DNA from 3 places in the Leptospira langatensis genome. Region 1 is predicted to be linked to each of the others. Evidence: riboswitches for the same ligand, from Rfam matches in the RefSeq annotation. Region 1 holds a riboswitch; each other region holds the start of a gene.

Region 1 (7,389 bases):
TCGCTTCCTCTATTTCATTACAGAGGAATTCGGGCATATCTATGGATCTTGCGATCCTTGCAAGCATCTTGGTGTTGACGGAGGAACCTCCTCTATGTGTCATCATAACTCCGTCCGCCATCTTTGAAAGTTTACCGATCATCCCCACGACGATCACATGATCCATACTTTCCTTAATTGCAGTCTTGATCCCAGTCCCGATAAAATCGCCGACTTGTATGAAAGCGACCTCATTGATCTCCGGCAAGAGGTCCATAGCGAATTTCTCCGATTTGCCTCCGGTGGTGAGAATGATCCGATGTTCGCCGTATTCTCTCGCAACTTGGATCGCTTGTATTACACTTGCTTTATATGCCGCAGTCGAGTAGGGCTTAACGATCCCGGTAGTCCCTAGGATAGAGATCCCGCCGATCAATCCCAATCTTTCGTTCATCGTCTTCTTGGCCATCTCTTGGCCGCCAGGCACGCTGATCACTACCTCCGCTCCGGAGAAAGCGGAGCCGATCAATTCTTCTAAGATCATTTCTGTGATATTCTTTCTTGGGACGGGATTGATGGCGGGTTCTCCAATTTCCAGTCCGAGGCCTGCCTTAGTCACCACAGCCACTCCTTCTCCTCCTTTCAGGACGATCTGGTTCTCTGTGTTTAAGCGGACTTCGGCAGTAAGCTCCGCACCGTGAGTACAGTCCGGATCGTCTCCCGCGTCCTTGATGATACTGCAGATGGCTCCGTCCTCTGTGAATTCGCAACGTTTCAATTCGAATATTACTTTTTTCTTATTTGGAAGGGTAGTCTCTATCTCTTTTATAGGTTGGCGGAGAAGAAGGATCCGAGTCGCAGCTTTTGCGGCCGCCGCCGAGCAGGCTCCGGTAGTAAATCCTTCTCTTAATTCCTTTGCCGCCATCGGATGGTCCTAAGCCGGATAGATCTCGTGCACAAGGTCGTGCATCTCTTCCAGATCTAAATACAATGTCTTGAAGGATTGGGCGGAGTTCTTCAGATCCAATTCCACTTTCTTGGTAAGGATCAAGAGAGAAGTGTAATAAGGGATCTTCGGATCTCCGGATTGTAGCGCGGAGATCTTTTGTTCCAGATCCGTAAGACTTGCTTCGAAGAATCGGATCAGGTCCTCGAAATTATTCGCACTTGTAAGAGAAAGGATAGGTCCCGGATGAGAGAGAGCCTCAGGGCCTATTTCGTTCTTTTCATGTTCAATCACGGATTGGTCCTTGATCCCTAGGACATTCATCATCCCGATCCTAAGTGCAGCTATTTCATGGCATGCCATACTATATTCCTATTGCATAATATTGTCGACCAACCTGGATACGAGTCGGTCTTGTAATAAATGTTCGTTGACTAGATCTTCGGCGTCTTCTTGGTTCACTCTTTGGTACCATACACCGTCCGGGTAGACGACCACAGCGGGGCCTTCTCCGCACCTTCCCATACAAGAAGATCTTGATATTTTAAAGTCCTTGTTTTTTCCCTTTTCCTTTAGGATGGATCTCATTTTTGAGACGAGAGAGGAACTTCCCTTGTTAGCGCAATCAATACTGTCGCAAACAAAAACATGTTTCTTTAAATTACGATGCGGGAATTCGTGCGGAGCAGCTTGGTTATGCGTTTCTAAATGACGGATGCTCCAGAGAAGCGCTTTCAATCCGCCGACCTTATTCGAGAGTCCGGGAAGCTGAGATCTATACTCGCAAGTATCACAGGGAAGGGAAGATCTTCCGGAGATCGCGTCATGGATCCTTTCGTTCATTACGAAAAAAAGATCCGGATCAGGCCCTATGTAATCGGAAAGTTCCGTCTTGATCCAAGGGAACTTCCGAGAGAAGTCTTGGACGAGCTCTTGTATCTTTTGGATCAACCTTCCCCCGAAAAGGAAATACGGAAGCACCAAAAGTCTCTCAGGTCTCAGTTTAGCCGCCATCTCCAACGTTTCCGGAAGAAGGGGACTCGTGATTCCTATGAAAGAAGGAAGAACGAAGGAGAAGGAATTCCCTTCCTGAAAGAGACGGACCAATTTATAAAAATCGCTATTCGCATCGGGATCGGAAGAACCGCGATTGACCAGGATCACTCCGGTTTTCGCTTCTTGCTCGGGAGAAATTGAAAGAAGGGAATGGCTCCTTCTTCTCATCAGGTCGATCAGATTGGAATGGACTCCCAGGCTATTTGCGATCTTAAAGGAATGTTCCGGGAACTCGGCTCGAATTCTGTCCAAAACGATCGGAATATCGTTCTTGATATGGCCCGAAGTGAATAGAAATAAAGGAAATATTATAATATTAGAATGTTCTTTTGATAAATCCCGGAGCGAGGACTCCAGGTCGGGCTTCGCTAATTCAACGAATGCATGGCTGATCTTCCATTGAGGTTTGGTTTGCGCATAGGAGTCAACCAGAGAGATGAATTCCTGATTCGAATTCTCTTCCCTGCTTCCATGTCCTAATACCAAGATGCCCGGAGAAGTATGATTCATGCTCGCCCTAGATCGCTTATTGGGAGGGATCTCTTTCTTTGTAATAGGAAGAAGCAAAGAGATAGAACCAACCAAAAGAGAAAGTTCACGATCCAAGAGATCGTTTCGAATTTGGACCGAAGGTCCAAGGGAGTAATGGATTCTTCCGAAAGAATAGGAGCTCCAGATAGAAAGGGAAGGGAGATGCTCGCAAAGAGGACTGCCAATCCCAATCCCCATTTCCAGACTTCTCCGCGTTTAGAATACGCAAGAAGTCCTGAAAAGAATGCAAATCCGCAAGAACAAGAGAGTACGCAGAAATACCACCAAGTCTGTCTGGCCCCATAATCCGCTTCCCCCGCTAATCTTCCGGGGAGTTCAGGCGGTAGCCCCATCGCTGGGATCCCGAAGAATATTAGAAATCCTGAAACTGCAAATAGGATCGAATTTAAAAGGACTTTTAAGAGACTCTCTTTTCCTTCTACCGAAAAAGGAGGAAGAAAATGGGTCCAGAGAGCGCAGAGGATCCCGAATCCGATCCCTAAAAGGATAGAACCGAAAATGGTCCAGAGATTCCTTTTGGAAAGAATATAGGCCTCATCTTGTAATTTAAATTTATCTAAAGTATTTGAGGTATGAGGTCCGTTTGTATGAGAATGAGTATGTTGACTTTGCCCATGCACATTTAGATCAGCATCTACATGCGTTTTTAAGGGAGAAGTTTGCGTCTCAAACTTCTCCGCTTCTAAGATGAAAGGAGAATTCAAAAGAAAGATCAAGATCCCCAAAAAGAAGCCGGAGACTATTCCGGATAGTATGCCTATCCAAGTGACCTCTGCAAGATTCGATCTCAATGGCATGGAAATCCGGTAGAATGCCTTATATCATGGAAAGCATCGTGCAGATACAGCATAGGTTCCAAGCCAACGAAATAGACGATGGAAAGAGCAGAGAATGCCAAAACCAAGGCTAAGGAAGTCGCGATCCATGACCTGACGGCAACGGACGAGACTCCTGAAACGGAAATCGCGCGCATATACATCCCTCCTAAGAGATGATCACCTAACACGAAACAGACGAAATGCGAATATGACGCAACTAACCGTCGGTTCGCTATGTTAAAACAAAATTAATTTAGCTACGCATCCGTCTTACATCCGAGACTGGATACATACTTCAGGATCTTTGTGAGGCGTTTTCTGACTTGAGATCGACCTACTCGACACGTCTTCCCAGGTATGAACCCAGTGACATCGTGTGCCTTTCGTCCCTCTTACAGCGGCGGGTACCGTGACGGATTTGCACCGTCTTCCCATAGATGCATGGACATCTATGATCCTACAAAAATAGACTGAGATTCCAGGATTTAATTTCGTTTGAATGATTGTATAGCATTTTTTTAGTCCTTGGCCCTTAAAATTAAAGACCAAGGAATGCCGGAAGGACATGATCTAAGATCAGGGAGACTTCGGGCTGGCCGATAAATATCAAGATTTTCGCTTCATTTTTTCCCTTGTTCTCCCTTTATTCTATTTTCATTATACGTTATTCTGTATTATAGTTTGTGACCGGCTCGCTACGGCAGAGTGCGGCCGAAAGGATGTGAAAGATGCACAGAGAAAATAGGGTAACGTTTCTTGCAGTGGTTGGAGCGATTCTTTATATATTAACGAATTGCCAAGTAGTGGACCAATCTAACCAACGCGAGTTTGCAGATAACGAAGTAAAATTCCATTCTGTTACCGGAAATGCGATCAAAGCATATGCAAAGAATGATAAACAAACAAAGAAACCCTGGAAGGTAAGACTCGTCGCTTTGGGGATGATACCTAGTTTTGATCAGGACGTCTCAGAAGAAGCTTTTGAGAGCAAATTAAAAGTAATCTACGTAGATAAGCCTGAGTTAAAGAATTTAAGCAATGTATTGAAAGCGAATAAAGGAGAGACGCAGGCCGCACCTCCGATCCAACCTCCTGAGTTTTCCGCTTTTCTCGGACTGGATGCTTTTAATCTAGAAAAACTCGCAACGACAGCGACGAACTCTTCAAAACAGAAGAAGTTGCCTTTTTCGTTTTCTGGAAAAGATGGCGAGGAGGGAGAGCTGATCGTTTATTTATTTTTTCAGAATATTCCACCCGCGTTTAGTAGGGCGGGGATCGTTCCTGACTCCACCAAAGGACATCGGATCTTGGATTCTTCCATTCGAGTCAGTCTTTTCTTGAAAGAGAGCGGTTCTAAATTAGAATCCTTCCGCTGCCAAAAGCGTATTCTTACGGAGTATCCGAGCGATTGGTTGCTTACCGATTGGCTTTTGTCTAAAGGATCCACTGTAGATTCCCTTGTGATCGGCAAAGGGCTGCCGATCCGTAAGAACGAAATAAAGATCGGACAAGAAACCTACTCGGTTGAAGCTGTCCTTTCCGAATGTTTCCAGGGATTAGCGAAAGAGATCTGATCTACTGTTTCTTTCGGGGAAGTATATGATAAAAATAAGATATACTTCCCCTTGCGTCTCAAACGGCTCCGCGTCCTTTTTGGCTGGCAAAGTAGACATGCTTTCTGGCTCTCATCACATCTCCTAAAGGCTTATGCTCCAAGAGGGCTTCCCAAGGATCGAAAATAGTCTCTTCCACCTTTTTCTGAAAAGATTCCCCATCTGCGGAATTCAGGTCTTGTTTCGGAAGGATGAGTTTTGCGATCGTAAGATAGGGTGCCTCTGATTCCGGCCAATTTACGGATGCATCTTCGATCGGAGTCGTCTTCTCGTCCGCAAAGAATTGTGCCTGGAGTTCGTAAGTTAAGGATCCCTTTTGGAGCCTGGATTTCATATCCTCTCCCCAGTCTTTAGATGCATTCTTTTCGATCTTCTCTTCCTTGGGAGGCAGAAGGCGGAGCCTTCCCGCATACGCACCGAAAGAGATCGGTGCGGCACTAAAGAACTTCTCGGTTGCAAATCCGCTGAAAGGCTTATTGAAACTGGCGCCTGCCTTTTTGATCTTTGCGAGCGCTCCAAAGAATCCGTAAGTCTTAAATAGATATTTGAGTAAGGCTCCTCCTCCGTTTGCCGCGGCGACGACGATCCCGACAAATTCATCGCTTTTAGGAGAAGAGAAAGCCTCTAGGTTGATGAGCAAAAAATCCTGGAAGGATGTATTTCCATTTCGTAATGCACTTGGGCCGGATACTCCGCTGACCTTAAGTGCGAATCCTCGGATGTCTCCGATCCGGTCTGATTGTAGCTTCATGCTTCCGCTAGAGAGACGGATCCAAGTCTCGTAGCGCCCCGGTTTGGAGAATAGTCCTTGTTTGGCGTGTTCCGGCAAGTCCGACAAGACTTCCAGTTGGGCCTTGATCCCCAACAATTGCTTTCTATGCAAAGTGCGTCCTTTTCCGAATTTTGCCGAATTTACTTTTTGTATGGCTTGGAACTTCTTTACATATCCCGCATAACGTTCTTCCTCGTTAGCGGCTATATCTTCCTTCCAGTTCTTGCTGATCGGTTTCATTTTAGGCTCCCATTCTTCTTTTTTAATCTGGCTTGCGCCGCTTTCAGTTCGGAATCGGCAATTTTCAGGGTAAACTCCGGAAAATGTTTGAATAAGGAATATTGCAGCCAAGAATCCCAGCCGGTATATCCGAAGAATTTCCTATTCGGGATCCATTTCAGTATTGCCTTAGAAACACTTTCGATCGAATGCACTTTGTTCAAAGAAGAACCCATTTCCATCTCTTTACTGATAGGGGGCTTGTCTTCGTTCTCTTTTTCTAATCCGGGAGTGTTCGTAGTAGGTGGTAGGAATAATTTTACTTTTACGTTATGGAGCATCATTTCTTGTCGGAAGGCTTGTGCGAATCCGGAAATAGCGAACTTACTCGCGGAGTAGGCTCCATATCCGTAAACGGAGAATATCGCTAAGGTGGATGCTAAAAATATAATATCCCCTTTTCCTTGGGCCCTGAAATGATCTTGAAAGGCAAGAGCCACATTCAAGTGTCCGAAGAAGTTCACGTCCATTAGCTTTCTAAACGCGTGGTCTTGAAGATCGGAAGCTTCTCCTGCTTGCGCATAACCGCTATTGCAGATCAGTACATCCAAACCTCCTAGGGTCTTTAATACCTTCTTCGCTGCAGCTTGGACTTGCTTCTTATCGGAAACATCCAAGACAACATAATCGAAAACGGCTCCCGGAGATCCGACGGACTTTAATTCCTTTACTGTCGCATCTAGATTGGATTTGCCTCTAGCACAGATCATCACGCTGGCACCGGACTTTGCCAGTGCGATCGCGATCCCTTTTCCTATCCCTGCGGAACCGCCTGTAATAAAAACTTTTTTGCCTTGGTAGTATTTGGACATAGATTAAAGAATTCTCTCACTGATCTTTCGAACAGGGCAGGATTCTCATTTTTCGAAATCTCATCAATCGTAAACTTTCGCAAGAACATGTTATATGGATAGTTTCCGGCTCTTTTTTCGGAAAAACGGAAGCAAATCAAACCTGAGACAAAACATATCTTGCCTTTTCCATCCCATGCTTACGATAAGCTCGGTTTTAGTTTTATGTCTGACCTTCCTCTCATACAGCAGATAAAGAAGAGGATCCCGAATTTGGAAAAGAATTGGGATCGTTATAAGCATATGCTTAGAGAGAGAAAGGTGCCTGCTAAAACGGTCCTATTCAAGGAAGGAGAGTATGCGAAGACTATATTCATAGTCAGGAACGGATGTCTTCGCATAAAGTTCGATGATAATGGAAGGGATATCACCATCGCTTTCATTTTCGCGAACCGTGCGGTGACTTCTATTCATAGTTATCGGGGAACCCATAAGGAAAGTCGTTTCGGTTTGGAGAGTATAGAGCCTTCCGAGATCTATTATATCACAGAAGAAGATGCGACCACTCTATATAAGGAGAATG
Region 2 (7,389 bases), on a different contig from region 1:
AAGGAAACATATGCCTTATTCGGCCCCACAATGGCTATATCGTTCGGATTGGTTCCCGCTCCCATGGACCATTCCGCCACAGTTTGGAAGCCGAAATTCGGATCCAGTACCTGGACACTGTCCTTATTTAATCGATTTATAATATATACTTTCTCATTCCCGAAACGAGCGACTGCGTCCGAATGGATGGGGGTCAGTCCCGGATAAGAAATCAGTAGTTCAGGGTTGAGCACCTTGAACCTACCACTACTACTGAAATCCGTAGCTACCACTCCTATATTATTCGGAAGGTTCGGAGTGAGGAATAAAGTGTACAGAGGAGGCCTTTGTATATCCCCGCAAGCAGTAAGGATAAGGATCGAAAGGAATATGTAGTATCTTCTACTCATCTTCAAAACCTTGCACTCAGAGTAACAAACCAATTCCGACCAGGTAAAGGATACCCTACGATATCCTGGACCCGTTTATCTCCCATATTCCGCAGATCAATGCTTAGGAGTAATTCCTTAGGAGCCTTTTCCTGCTTTTGGTTCTCTTCTTCCGGAGAAGAATATAATATCAGAGTAAAATATGCATTCCAGATCTGACGTGCAGGCTGGTAATTTACGTATTCGTTGGTCCGGTCCTTAAAGACGGCCCCCACATAGACACCTTCGAACCCAAGCTCCCAGATCTTGCTCTTATACGCAAGGGTTGCACCTATCTCATGTCTGGGTCTAAGAGGCAGATATTTGCCATGCAAGTACGGAGCAGCGGACGTATTGATCGCTTCCTGGTACGTATAATCCACCAAGAATTTCCAACCCTTGTATTCGGACTTGTGAGAGACCTCCGCTCCGTCAATCCGTGCAGAGTCCACATTCTCCGGACGAAGAGTGAACTGTGAATTCGGTATGAATAGGATCATGTCTTGGATCCTTTTCCTGAAATAAGAAACGGTAAGGCTCGATTTCAGATCTCCGTCCTTATAGCTTCCCGTAAATCCAGAGTCGAAGTTTTCACTCTTTTCCGGTTTCAAGGAATTGTTCGCGATGATGGTCCCCACTTCTCCGAATAATTCCAAGAAGCTTGGGATCCGATTCTGCTTGGAAGCGTTGGTCTTAAAATCCAGACCATAATTTTCTTTTTCGATTATCTTCCATAAGAGGCCTGTCTTTGGGTTCGAGAACTTAGTAGTCTTGTCCGGAGAAGCAGTCGGGTCCTGTCTTTGGTACCAAGGTTGGTCCGATTGAAAACGATCCCTATAATTGTCCCAAGAAACGCCCGGGGTCAAGATGAGTTTTCCATCGAAGAAACGGATCTCATCTTCTAATTGAACAGTAGTGTAGGTCCTGAATTTCCCAGGCTCATATTTCAGATCTATATTTTGAGGAGTGCTCCTAGAACGATCGAAGCTTTCCTTCTCCAAACCGAAATGAAGTCGAAAGATCTGGTTATAATCCAATAGATACAAAGTAGGAGTGAGATAGGCTCCCGATTGATGAATGATCGCAGAAGAGTTAGGTGTTCCTTTCGAGAACTCGGACTTAGGATCGAATAGATCATCGTTCGCGATCGTAGTGAACGCGCGCGTCTCTATTCGCAAGAGTCCATCCAGAAGTCCCTTGGTATCCGTTCCTATGGTAGAAGTATTCCTCAGATACCTGCGATGCACTTGCAGGGTTTGGTTGCTTTCCGGTCCGGGGATCCCATGAAATCTATAATTCAGATCGTTCCAAAATTTGATCTTGGTATTTCCGATCTCCCCGTTCAGTCCGATCATACCTTGGGTCCTTTCAAACTGAGCGTTCCTTCTTCTGTCGATGGTATCGTCGAAAGGATTTACAAGAGAAGTGCCATGATCGTTTAGATAAGAAAAATTCTGGTCCGATTTTTCGCCCAAGAAGAAGAGACTGGTGCCTATTCCTCCATAGCTTCCCGTATGCGTTACGCTCCCCTTTCCTGTATTGAAGCTTCCTCCTCCGATATTCACTCTGGTCTTGGGAGGACCACCTCCTGTGCGTGTCACTAGGTTCACACTGCCACCGATGGCAGAACCCGAGAATCCTACGGGAGCCCCGCTCCTGTACACTTCTATGCTTTGCAAATTATCGAAGGGAAGATCCGCAAGATTGACTTCCCCTCCTTGCGTATTATTAAAAGGAACTCCATCGATATAGATCCTGGACTGGTTCGGGTTGGTCCCTCTTAAGGAAAGAGTTGAATAAGAGCCTAGGCCTCCGTATCTACGGATCCTTACCCCGGCCTCTCTTTCCAAAACATCGGGAAGACTAGTATAACGTGCAGTGTATTGATTTAGATCGATCGCCGTTTGAAAACCACTCGGGTTCTTTCTGAAATTCTCCGGATCGTTCGCTTTGGTAGTTTTTCCCACCACCTTTATAGGAGCGGATTCCGTCTTTGGCAAATCCTGAGAGAAGCTAGGCTTAGAGAGCAAAACGATCCCCAGAAAGAGGATCCTCTTTCCAGAAAAAGTTCTGTAGAAACCGGACTTTCTACCAAAGGTCGAGCGCAAAGAAATCTCCAAGCGGGAAGGAAGGAAACGCCGCTCGGTCGTATGCAGCGAAAGGCCTTAACTCCCGAAAGCCAAAGTACGAAAGTAAACCGGATAGGTTTTCTGACTCACACCCGATTCGGACCCTTCCCGTCCGAGGACAGTGGGCGATCTCCGATCGTTATTAGTGTTTACAGCTGCGGGTACAGCTTCGGGATTTCACCGAATTCCCTGTTCCAAATTACTTGCAAGACCAGGTTCCCAACGATCGATAGGGGGGCAATCTTAAAAACCGTCATATAGGAGCGCCTATAGAAAGCGTTCTTACAAAGTCCCTTCTTCTATAATTTCAGATCCGGAAAGAAATATTTTCTTGATGTCGGATGAAATCCGGAAAGGATTCACGAAATCCGTCGGCCGAAACATTCCGGCTTCGACAGGAAAACTAGGAGCTCAGAATCCGAATGAAACGTACTCGATCTATTAGCATTCTCTTTGCGGGAATCTTCTTCTTACTCACATCCTCCTTATCCGCAGCGGGAACTTATTCCGAAGGTTGGACCGTTGCGAAACTGATCCAATTCGAAAGTAGAGGTCTGATCTTTGATTCTTACGAAGGTACGATCGAAGTTACCACAGTAGACACGTCCGAAAATTGCGACGATCAAAAAGACGCTTGTTATACCGCGGTAAAGAAGAAGGTGGATTTCAGCGTTCGCCCCGAGAATCCGGATGTGGTCAACTTCCTCACTAAGAACTTGAACCAAGAAGTGCTTTTGCAGTATAGGATCCATAGAATAGAGCCTATTGCTCTATCCACGGATTTCGAAGTGATAGGAGCTCAACTCCAGGATAGGTCTGCTCCTAAGGATCTACAGGACAAATTCGTAGTTCCAAAATCCGGATCCAAGAGGAATTTCTCCGTATCAGGTCATATTCTAAGTTTGGAATATAAAGGAACCATGATCGGCACTTGGGAAGGGACCTACCTGGACGAAGTAAGAGGAAAAGTGCATCCATTCTCTATCACCGACGAGGAAATGGCGAACTATGCGACCAAGACCTTAAAATACGCGACCAAGTATTATATGGGGATCTCGGTAGCATTCACTACCGGATGGAGAGAATCCCATTACGATCTATTCGAGATCAACTTCAAGGCGCCGGCAGGAGCCTTAGATCCGACCCCTAAACCGCAACAATAAGTTAGGATCCGATCCCTAAACTAAAAAGCCCGCTCTCGCCACCGCGAGATCGGGCTTTTCTATATTAGAATATTCCAATAAATGAATTAAGGAAAGAAGGTTCCGTCCGACTGGATCTTCGGTCCTTTTCCTGGGAAATCCGTCTTGGTCAAGGATTGCATTAATTCTACAGTCTTTGCATCCGGATCCGGGGCCGGGATCCCGTTCTGGCTCAATTGCAAAGGCAAAATCTTTCCTTTTACGAAATTCCCCTTTTTATCCAGATCGGCTTCCAAAACTAAGGAATAGCCGCCGTATCCTTTGGTAGAGAATACTCTATAGCCCAAAAAGTTCCCGAGAGAATAAGCGATCAATTTCCCTTTATACAATTCCATGGCTCTAGGCAAATGAGGGCCGTGGCCTATGAAAAGATCCGCTCCTGCATCGATCAAAGCGTGAGAAAGAGCGACTAGATTTCCTCGATATTCACCATAGAATCTTTCTTGCTCATTCTTCACATGAAGAGCTGGTCCACCTTCCGCTCCGCCATGCACGGATATAAAGACGAGTTGAGCCTTCTTCTTAGCTTCTTTCACCAAGGAAACTCCTTCTTCGATCGCATTCACATGATTATGAGCACTTTCCATATGACTGAATCCGATCCATGCGATAGAAATGCCTTTCACATTCATATAAGTGATGGCACCTTTCTTTCCGGTAAATCGAACTCCTGCTTCGGAAAGATTCTTGGCTGTATCCTCGAATCCTTGCACATGAAAATCCAAACTGTGATTATTCGCAATGGATACGATATCGAATCCCACATCCTTTAGGATTTTTGCATACGATGGAGGAGTACGAAATGCAAAGATAAGAGGACGATTGATATTCTTAGCGCAATGAGGATAGTCAGTAAGAGTACTTTCAAAATTTGCGAATAGTATATCCGCCCCTTTCAAACTGGGCTCTACTTCGGTAAATAAGGTACGTCTCGGGTCCGCAGGAAGCTTGTTCTCAGGGTAATTTGTTCCCATGACCAAGTCTCCCACAGCTTTGATCTTGAGAGTTTCCGTTTCAACGGAATGGAGAGATTGACTTTCGGAAAGAAGGAATAGTATCCCCAGAAGAGAGGATAATGCGGCGATTCTTTTCATACTAAGGGAAGGTTTTTGAAAACCTTTCCCTTAGAAAAGCTGTTTTCTTCCGATGAGGTCGCTTTGGGCAGAAGGAAAGTCTGCGAACCAAACCGAACCGATGACCGCCCCTACGAACGGATCAAAGATAACAGTAAGATTGCCCAAGGGAAAACCTTCCGGCAGAAAATTCGCTGTCGGGTTATGGACTGCATGAGTAAAGACACAGGAACCAACCAGATTCGAATTTATATTTCCCCCGGAAAATGAGATCGAAATCGGCTCAAATCCAACCGATTGGAAAGAAGGACTGGAAGTAGAAGCCCCATCCACTCCGTCGATGGTAGTAATACTAGCATTATTGCAAGACGCTTGGATAAAAATATTAAAACCAAATTCGGATTGAGTCCAAGAGTTCGGAATGTTCGGAATATCCAAAGAATAGAATGATCCGGAAGTCCCGAACGGTATGACTACCGGATTCGGAGAGAATGTAGCAATCGAACTAGCGATCCCAAGAAGCGCGAAAAGAGGAGCTTTTTCTTGGTCCTTTTTCTTACTATTGTCACTCCCAACAAGCAAACCGGTATCGGGATTGAAGAGAACATAAGAGGCTCCGCAATTTACGGAGAATAATAAGACTAGTGTAAGAAGAGAAAATAATACCGCGATTCTTTTCATGCTAAGGGAAGTTTTTTGAAAGTCTTTCTCATAGAAAAGCGGTTTTTATTTCTAAATTACGAGAGTCTTTCTGCATCATTAAGGAGTGATCACAACAGGAAGGATCCCAATTACAGCTCCCGTCGGCAGACCGATATCGGGGGTAGCTCCGCTCACACTGTGAATAATAACGCAATTCCCTGTACCTAAAAACCGAAACGTCGCATTCTGAGCGGAATAGCTCGACGAACCTGAGAAGCTTATGGAGGTATAATTATCATCACTCGCGGAAGGACAACCGCTAGGAGTCAGAGTAAGATCCAAAAAGGATTCTCCGTCATTTGTCCATGTAGAAGGGATCGGAGTTTTGATAGAGGCAGTGTAGCTCTGATAAGCAAACACCGCCATAGTTAAAGTGGTGGGATTGAATTCTAGAAGAGAAGAGCCCGAGACCAATCCCAATAAGGAAGCGATCTTCTCAGACGAATCGTCCTTCTGATTATTAGATAAACCGAGTAATTCTCTGCCTACATCCGTGCCCGTCAATACAAGGCCGCAATCGAAAATGCAGGAACTTAGGATAACAAGAGAAGTGCTTATTAGAAATCTTTTAATAATATATTTCAGAGTTCGCATACAATCTGTTTAACAACGAATTTACCGAGAAAGCAAGCCTTAAAGAGGAGTGTAACGGAAAACTCAAAGAGTCCCGAGGTACAGAATAAAAATCCCCCATTCTTTGGAGTACATAATACGAGAAATTACTCATTTTATGTCTGAAATTTTACCAAAACGTCGATCCTTATACTATGCCACTTATACCTTGCAATACATGTTCTAATATCGATTTTAAACCCATGTTCACTAAGGCAAGTCCCAAGGGAGAAGTCTTCTCCATCGTAGAATGCAAACAGTGCGGACTCGTCCAGGTAAATCCACAGCCCTCTTTAGAAGAGGTCTCCAAATATTACGAAGACTCTTATTTCACCCAAAGGACCGATAGAGGATACGACAATTATTACTCGGAAGAAACGAAGAAGGAGATCGCAAGAGTATTCGGTTTAAACCTGCAGGACTTAGGCTTCTTTAAGTGGGAAAGAATGATGAGCGGAGAAAGATCCGCCTTGGACGTAGGATGTGCCGCCGGATATTTCCTGGACTATCTTAGGGGCAGAGGATGGAAGACCAAAGGATTAGACATAGCGAGTGGCCCGGTCCGATTTGCAAAGGAGACTCTGGGCTTGGATGTGGAACAAAAAGATTTTTTAACCTGGGACCTTGAGGGAAAAGAGAAATTCGATCTGATCACATTATGGGCAAGTATAGAGCATTTGCACCAGCCCAAGGAAACACTTCAGAAAATCTTAATGCATCTCAAACCGGGAGGAAGAATGATCCTCTCCACTTGCAGATACGGAGTCCTAGCAAAATACCTAGGACCTAAATGGAGATACTTGAACGTTCCGGAGCATCTTTACTATTATAGTCTACCGGGGATCATTTCCTTAGGGAACGAATTGGGTTATATTCCGCTGGCTCATATCTCGTATGGAAGCGGACTCACTGCGAAGAAAGGAGCCGGCCTATTTTACAAGACCGCAAAGAAGTTCGCGGACTGGTCGGTAAAGAAATTCGACCAAGGCGATATGATGGCGGTCTGTTTCGGGGTGAGTAAGTAGTCGGACTAAAGTTTATGGGGTCACCGTAACGGAAACGGTTCCGAGACTAGTACCATTTAGACTAGCATCAGGAGCGCTTGTAATGGTATGCTGGATCACACCGGAGCCGGGCTTGCCGCTGGAAGCTACATTTGGAAAATGGAGTGGATATCCCTGGTCATCATCCGCGATATTAAAACTAGTCAGGGTCATACTCGACAAAACTCCAGGCATAACTAGATTTACGTTGATCGTGCCAT
Region 3 (7,389 bases), on a different contig from region 1:
AAAAGAGAACCCAGCTCAAGGCTTTCGAAGACGCACAACGCGGATTGAAGAAGGCGAGCAAGATGAATATCCCTAAGCTCATGCCTCCTACCGGAAAACCAAACGATCCGGGTCGAGTATTATTCGTGGCGGAAGGAGACTCGGCGATCGCAGGTCTTCGCCCAGCTAGAAATCCGAAATTGCATGGCTTATTTCCTTTAAGAGGAAAGCCCATGAACTGCAAGGGAGTTTCTCTCGCAAAGGCAATCGCTAACGAAGAGTTAAAGAACATAGTTGCGATCCTCGGACTTCCGTTGGACCAAAAAGTAAAATCCATAGATGAGCTGAATTACGAAAAAGTAAGTATCATTACAGATGCGGACTTTGACGGATACGCGATCCGTTCACTCATGCTTTCTTTCTTTTATGAGTATTGGCCGGAACTATTCGAACTAGGTCTGATCCATATTTCTAGCGCGCCTCTCTACGAAGTAGATGTGAAAATGGGAGATGCAAAGAAGTCGGAAACTGTCTTCTGTATCGATGATAAAGACTACGATGCTTTGATCAAGAGAGTGGAAAAATCAGGCGGTCAGGTCCTGCGTAAAAAACGGAACAAGGGATTGGGAGAAACAGGCAAGGAAGCAATGAAGTTCGCGGTGGATGAATGTATGACCAAGATCACCATCGGGAACAAGAAAGAGGCTTCTAAGATCCAAAACCTTTGGTTTCACAAAGACTTTGCAGAACAAAGAAGGGATGCGATCTCCGAATACGCAATGAGTGTGATCGAGGACTAAGATCCTTCTGGACCCGGGAGCACTCCCGGGTTTCTATTTAAATTTAGTTTTTCGAAGTAGGATGGATCACTAAGAAACTCGTGCCTTCATTGTCGCCAAACGAATTTATCTCATCCTTTCTATCTTTTAAGATCTTATAGCAAAGTCGATAAAAGGCAAGCTCTCCATCAATTAAACCAAATTCACCGCTCGGATCGCGGAGCTGAGAGCCGCTTCGATCGTACCCGTAATCTCGCCGGTATGCTCTCCTGCGAAGAGGATCCGATCGAAAGGCTTTCTCAATATAATTTCAGATCCGAAGCTTCCTGGTGGAAAGATCGCAATCCCGTTCGGAACGTATTCTCCTTTGGATTCGGTAAAATATATTTTTTGGATCTGCAGATCGTTCTTCAGTCCCAGCCTACTTAAGGTTAATCGAATATACTCGACCTTCTGATCTTGGTTGGCAGAATCGAATACGGAAAATCTATCTCCACTTGCAATAATCCCCAATACCTTATCCGATCCGTCGGATTTTGTTCCGGCATCGTACAGGAACTGAGCCGCAGCGTCGGAATGAACAGAGAAAGGAGTAGAATCCCAAGGAGCCTCTTTGAGCACTAAGAATGTCTTGAATATCTGGGAGTATCTTACTCTAAGAGCGGCGAGTAGCTTTTCCTTATCCAAACCTGGATTCCATTTCACTTTAGAGATCTGGTTTACAGGCAACGTGCAGATACAATTGGAACCGGTGAATTTCCTTCCTGAGGCAGTGCTCACCGTTACCCCATTTGCATCCTGATCCACGGAGAGAACCGGATCGGAAAATACGAACTCTGTATTCTCGATATTGAGCACGAGAGTCTTGGCTAAATTTTCCATCCCCCCTTCTAAGCGGCTATTGCGTTTGGGGAATTGTGCCAGATCTCCTAGCACCTTCTCTGCAGAAAGAACTCGAATACCATCTCCATAATGTAATGATAATTTATGGTTTAATAATACCAGATCCTCCGCAGAAATGCCTTGGTATAGAAGATAATTATAAATGCTGATCCGATCCAACTCTTGTTGTTGGGTCGTATTGAGTTTAGAATTTTGTGCTACTAGTTTGCTTAAGGTATCTTGGGCCTCAGGACTCATATCCCAAGCGCCTGCTTTCTTATAAGTTCCTAAGAATAGATCCGGCTGTAAAGGAGCAGATTGCAATTTCAATCCCAACTCTCTTACTAAACTACGCACCGTCTTGTCCTCGGAAGAAACCCATTCCCCGCCTAAGTCCACTACGTTCCCGGAAGGATCGGTAACGGACCGTACCCTTCCTCCGACTCTATCGGTAGCTTCTATCAAAGTGACTTTGCTTCCGGTCTTTCCTAATAGATAAGCAGAGTATAATCCGGCAAGACCGCCACCTAAGATGATGACTCTTTTTCCTGAGCTAGTACCTTGTGCTCGGATCTCTCCTTTACGTGTTCCTAGTAGTGCTGCTGCCGTTAAGACTCCGGCCTTTAAGAATGTAGATCGACTGAATTTCATCGCATGTCCTCGAGAGAGTCTTCAAACGGATCCTCTGATCTTATTTTCGGTCATAAAGAAAGATCTTTCTCTCACTTTTTAGGAAACCATTCTCTTAGAAAACGGTCCAGGTTTTTGCCTTGCCAATGAAAGTATCGAAACAAAACCTGGTACTACGCTTTCAGGGAGGAAGTTGGGTGTAAATCCCACGCTGACCCGCAACTGTGATGTCCATCTTTGGATGGAATAAGCCAGATCTTCCCCGCGATACAATAAACCTCGAGGTTGGGGTGTATCGTAAATCTCGCCTACCAGCGCATCCGCGCTTCTGCGAGGGGGCCCCGAAAGCGATGTCGGGGCTCTCGAACGGAAAAGTAGATCTTTTGTTTAAGGAACGAATCGACTAAACCACTTCAGGTGGCTATGTCGGATAACGTATCATTCTTTGCTAAGCTCTCTTTCTCCCAGATTCCGACGAAATCAGGAGAATAAAATGAAAAAAATCAACAACTCGTTCACGACGATCTTAGTGCTGATCGCCATTTCTCTTTTTAACACTGGATGTTTCGAACCAAGCTCGGGCAATTCTGACGAAAATGTTCTAGGATTAGTCGCTTTAAGTACGATGAATCCGATCGCAGGTAATTATTCCGCTTATAACGGAACTCCCGATTTTCCTGGAGATTCTTACAGTGCAGATGGATCCCAAATCACCGGTGAATTAGCAATATCGAATACACTAGTTGCGCAGACATTTATCGATGCAACTTATGGAAATAGTTATCTCTACGGGATCATCAAAGAGATCAACGTTGCTAAACAAGTTGTCTATGTTCAATTCAGAGCTGATTCGAGTTACTCCCAAGGAGACTTTGCTTGGTACAGATGGACGAATAACGGCGGTTATCTGTATCTTTGCCCCGACCTCTCCGGAGTTTCTTCTCAAACTACCTTAGCTTCAGCTAAAGCGGACGATCTTGATACGTATTCCGATCCTACAAATATCAATGCTGGTTGCGGATTGAATAGCGGCTTTAGTCCGACTTTCTGGACCAGATTGCAGAAGAACTGATCTCCATTTTGTGTTAGTGAGGACAATGAAATGAATACTTTTAAATTTATGGTCTTCTACATTTCGCTCTGCTTGATCCTTTCCAATTGCGGAGGATCGGGAGGAGGAGATGAGGCTGCAGCGCTTGCACTTCTTGGAAATTCATCCGCTCCTGCTTATTCTAGTCCTTGTGATTCCTTAGTTCCTGAAACAGGCAGAGGTGTTTTTGTCGCGGACCAACTCATCTCTGCTCCCGGAAATACCGGTATCGGTTATAAAAACGCAAACTGTGCAGCGGATGGGGTCCGAGGCCAGGGAGAATTCAACGGCTCCTTGGACGTTTATACTCTGGCTGCGACCGGAAGCGGAGCCTCCATCATTCTGGGTTGGTCCGGAGGGAAGGTGCAACCTTCTACTGGGATCGATTTCATCGTATACGAGAATCCATTCTTCGTCGGAGTCCAAAATAGTTCCAATCCGTTCAATGCGGTTTTTCTAGAACCGTTGATCGTTGAAGTCGGGAATGATCAGACGAATTGGTGTGGCTGGAACCCGGCATATACCAATTCCGATCCCTATACATTCTCGAATAACCCTACATACTGGAATCGTTTTGCGGGAATTACTCCTGTAGCTTATAACCAAGATTCGAATCCGATGACGGTTGCTGAGGTATTCGACACGGATATAGTGAACGGAGGTGGCGGCGGGGATGGTTTCGACCTATCTGACGCTAACTTTGGTGACAGTGGAAGCGGTTGCGATAGCACCTTAAAGAGTAATATTCAAACAAATGGATTTACTTACATAAAGATCTCCGCTGCCAAAACCATTCTCAGCTCTTTGCCTATAGACAGCGCTCATGCCAATCCAGATATCGACGGAGTCGCCGCAAAATCGGTTAGTCCTTAATTAAAAATTTATTATATGTGAAAAACTGTGATCAGACCTAAAGAAGTTCATCAATTGGATTTAGACAAAACATTACGCCATAAGATCGATACTAAGACCAAGCCACTAGGAGCTCTAGGTAGGCTGGAAAACCTCGCGTATCAGATCGGAACCATTCAGAATACCGTTCATCCTGTTTTAACCGACCCTCATCTGCTTGTGTTTGCAGGAGATCACGGTCTGGCTGATTCGGGAGTTTCCGCTTTCCCAAAAGAAGTTACTTACCAAATGGTATTGAACTTCCTGAACGGAGGCGCAGCGATCAATGTCTTCTGTAAACAACATGATATCAGCCTACTTGTGGTAGATGCCGGAGTCGCAGGAAATTTCGAACAGGCACATCCGAATTTTATTTCCGCAAAGATCGCATCAGGAACTCGTAATATTCTAAATGAACCCGCAATGACAAGAGAAGAATGCGAAGAAGCCATCCGTATCGGAGGAGAGATTGCCAAGACCAAGGTTCCTTCTTCTTGTAATGTAATCGGTTTTGGGGAAATGGGGATCGGAAACACTTCTAGTGCGTCCTTACTCGCTTCCGTATTCCTGGATCGTAGCGCGGAAGAAATGACGGGAAGAGGAACTGGTCTTGACGACCAAGCTCTCTCTCGCAAGAAGCAGATCCTGACCCAATGTAGGGAAAAACATCCGGTCAATGCAAAGGATCCGATCGAAGTCCTTTCTAAATTCGGAGGATTCGAGATCGCTATGATCTGCGGTGCCATGCTTTCATCTTTCAAAGAGAACCGCTTAATCATAGTAGACGGTTTTATCGCGAGCTCCGCCTTCTTAACCGCGTTTAGGATAGAACCTAAGATCGCTCGAAACGCTATCTTCGCTCATAGATCTTCCGAGCAAGGCCATAAGCTTATCTTGGATTTCTTCGATGCGGATCCGATCTTGGATCTGGGTCTTCGTTTGGGAGAAGGTACAGGCTGTGCACTGGCATATCCGATCCTAGAATCTGCCCTAGCTTTCCTAAGAGAGATGGCAAGTTTCGAGTCTGCCGGAGTGTCCGAGAAAAAGGAGTAAGGCGAGAGTAAATTCTCGCTGCTATTCTATTCGGGAAGTTTAATCTCGGATCTGCATGCTAGGATTCATTCGAAAAGAGCTGATCATTTTTCTTACTTCGGTACGATACAACACTCGTATTATCGTTCCCGCTTGGGTGGAACATTCGGAAGAATATCTTAGCTCTTCTTCTCGTTATTTTCCTTTAGTAGGATGGATCGTCGCATTCCTATCGGGTCTGGTTCTTTGGATCGCGAATCTTTCCCTACCTTGGGACGTTAGTGTTGTACTTTCCATGGCCGCATCCGTTTTGATCACGGGTGCCTTTCACGAAGACGGATTCACGGATGTTTGCGACGGATTCGGTGGAGGTTGGACCAAATTAAAGATCCTTGATATAATGAAAGATAGCAGGATCGGAGCCTTCGGAACGATCGGGATCATTTTAGTTCTTCTATTAAAATTTACTTGTTATAGATCTATGAGTGATTTCAGTATCGAGATCTTGTTTATTGTAATACTCGCATCTCACTCTTCTAGCAGATTTTGGGCTCTCTTGATGACGAAAGCACTCCCGTATGCAAGAGAAGACGAGCTCTCTAAGGCAAAACCGATCGTAAAGCAAATGAGAACATCGAATGTGATCATCGGGTCTATCTGGGGGTTCTTACCTTGGCTAGGGTTTTTATATATTCCGAGTATTCCCTCCAAGTTGGCGCTAGGATTTACGATCCTTCCTTTTTTGCTCCAGGCATTTGGTTTTTTGTATCTTCGAAATTTCTATAAACGTTGGTTAGAAGGTTATACCGGAGATTGTCTAGGAGCAGTGCAACAAGTAACTGAAATCCTCTACTTGATCGGGATCTTATCCGCATGGAAATCATTCTAATACGTCATACGACACCGGAAGTAGAGCCCGGCACTTGCTATGGAAAGACTGATCTTGGTCTTCCTTCCAGCTTTGAAACAGAAGCGGAGAATGTTCTAAAACTATTACCTTCTCAAGTGCATTCGATCCGTACGAGTCCGCTCTTTCGTTGTTATAGTCTAGCCGAGTTTATCAGCAAGAAAATGGAATCTTCTTCCTTCTCTCCTGCTTGGAAGGTGGATGATAGGATCCAAGAACTTAATTTCGGGGAATGGGAAGGCCGTCTTTGGGAAGACCTCCCTCGCTCGGAAACCGATCCTTGGATGGAAGATTATGTAAACATAAGACCTCCTTCCGGAGAAACATACAAAGAACTACAAGCGAGGATCTCATTGTCCTGGTCGGATTCCCTACAAGAAGGAAGGGCCTGGGAAAGACTCAAGAAGGAAGAAGGAGATCCTTCTGAATATAAAGAGATCTGGTTAAGCCACGGCGGCCCAATTCGATGTACGACAGCTCTTGCGCTGGGGCTTCCCTTGGAAAATTCGTTTCGCTTGGTACTTGAATACGGTTCTGTCTCCAGCCTGCGTATACGCTTCGGAGAGTCGGAATCCTATCCTCAACTATGCTACTGGAATAAAAAAACAAAGGAATAATCATCTGACATAAGTTGGATCTTAGCGTTTCGCCTAAGGGAATATTCCTTTTCGCCGATAAGAAATTTAGTCGGCCGTACTATGTTTTCATTTTTTGACTCTTATCACGATCCGAAGAATATAAGGTCGAGCTTTCTCCGGCAAGCTATCCTAACTTGCCTTCTCTTTCTGTTTTGTCTCACTTCTTCTTTATCTTCCGCTCCGGAACTTGCGGCACCTTCTCCGAATGAATCGGCAAAACTATTCATCTTAGATGCGAGCGGTTCCATGAACGAATACCTAGGCATCTATCAGAAGATCCATCTTGCAAAGAAGTATGTTCGACATTATGCAGACTCATTACCTGAAGAAACAGAGATCGGATTTATCGCATACGGAAATCGTCTGCCTGGATGCCAATCTTCTCGTCTTTATCAACCATTAGAAAAAGGGAATAAACCTCAGTTCAGGAATAAACTCTTCGGCCTTACACCTTCCGGAGCGACCCCCTTGGCGGAATCGATCCGGATCGCAGGCGATTATATTAGCAGAAGAAAGATACCTACAGAGCTGATCTTAGTTACAGACGGAGTGGAAAGTTGC

The links. A riboswitch is a leader RNA that binds a small molecule or an ion and turns the genes downstream of it on or off. The one in region 1 is predicted to bind cobalamin.
Region 2: linked by a shared signal. The riboswitch ahead of EHO57_RS12715 (TonB-dependent receptor) and the one ahead of EHO57_RS17700 (CbtB domain-containing protein) in region 1 are both predicted to bind cobalamin.
Region 3: linked by a shared signal. The riboswitch ahead of EHO57_RS11435 (LIC13354 family exoprotein) and the one ahead of EHO57_RS17700 (CbtB domain-containing protein) in region 1 are both predicted to bind cobalamin.

The regions. Positions count from the first base shown of each region.
Region 1 is NZ_RQER01000011.1:359,706-367,094, forward strand. Features, by position in the region: gene EHO57_RS17680 (cobalt-precorrin-5B (C(1))-methyltransferase) at 1-904, opposite strand, end outside; gene EHO57_RS17685 (DUF3209 family protein) at 914-1,288, opposite strand; gene EHO57_RS17690 (CbiX/SirB N-terminal domain-containing protein) at 1,298-2,491, opposite strand; gene EHO57_RS17695 (CbtA family protein) at 2,488-3,324, opposite strand; gene EHO57_RS17700 (CbtB domain-containing protein) at 3,321-3,512, opposite strand; cobalamin riboswitch at 3,645-3,826, opposite strand; gene EHO57_RS17705 (hypothetical protein) at 4,080-4,925, shown strand; gene EHO57_RS17710 (catalase family protein) at 4,984-5,976, opposite strand; gene EHO57_RS17715 (SDR family NAD(P)-dependent oxidoreductase) at 5,973-6,827, opposite strand; gene EHO57_RS17720 (Crp/Fnr family transcriptional regulator) at 7,032-7,389, shown strand, end outside.
Region 2 is NZ_RQER01000007.1:232,116-239,504, forward strand. Features, by position in the region: gene EHO57_RS12710 (hypothetical protein) at 1-389, opposite strand, end outside; gene EHO57_RS12715 (TonB-dependent receptor) at 392-2,458, opposite strand; cobalamin riboswitch at 2,591-2,767, opposite strand; gene lsa26 (surface adhesion protein Lsa26) at 2,959-3,699, shown strand; gene EHO57_RS12725 (CapA family protein) at 3,786-4,832, opposite strand; gene EHO57_RS12730 (hypothetical protein) at 4,863-5,492, opposite strand; gene EHO57_RS12735 (hypothetical protein) at 5,571-6,107, opposite strand; gene EHO57_RS12740 (class I SAM-dependent methyltransferase) at 6,281-7,150, shown strand; gene EHO57_RS12745 (hypothetical protein) at 7,163-7,389, opposite strand, start outside.
Region 3 is NZ_RQER01000006.1:460,773-468,161, forward strand. Features, by position in the region: gene EHO57_RS11425 (toprim domain-containing protein) at 1-779, shown strand, start outside; gene EHO57_RS11430 (flavin monoamine oxidase family protein) at 951-2,291, opposite strand; adenosylcobalamin (AdoCbl) riboswitch at 2,442-2,573, shown strand; gene EHO57_RS11435 (LIC13354 family exoprotein) at 2,764-3,342, shown strand; gene EHO57_RS11440 (LIC_13355 family lipoprotein) at 3,373-4,233, shown strand; gene cobT (nicotinate-nucleotide--dimethylbenzimidazole phosphoribosyltransferase) at 4,261-5,304, shown strand; gene EHO57_RS11450 (adenosylcobinamide-GDP ribazoletransferase) at 5,360-6,172, shown strand; gene cobC (alpha-ribazole phosphatase family protein) at 6,157-6,807, shown strand; gene EHO57_RS11460 (vWA domain-containing protein) at 6,889-7,389, shown strand, end outside.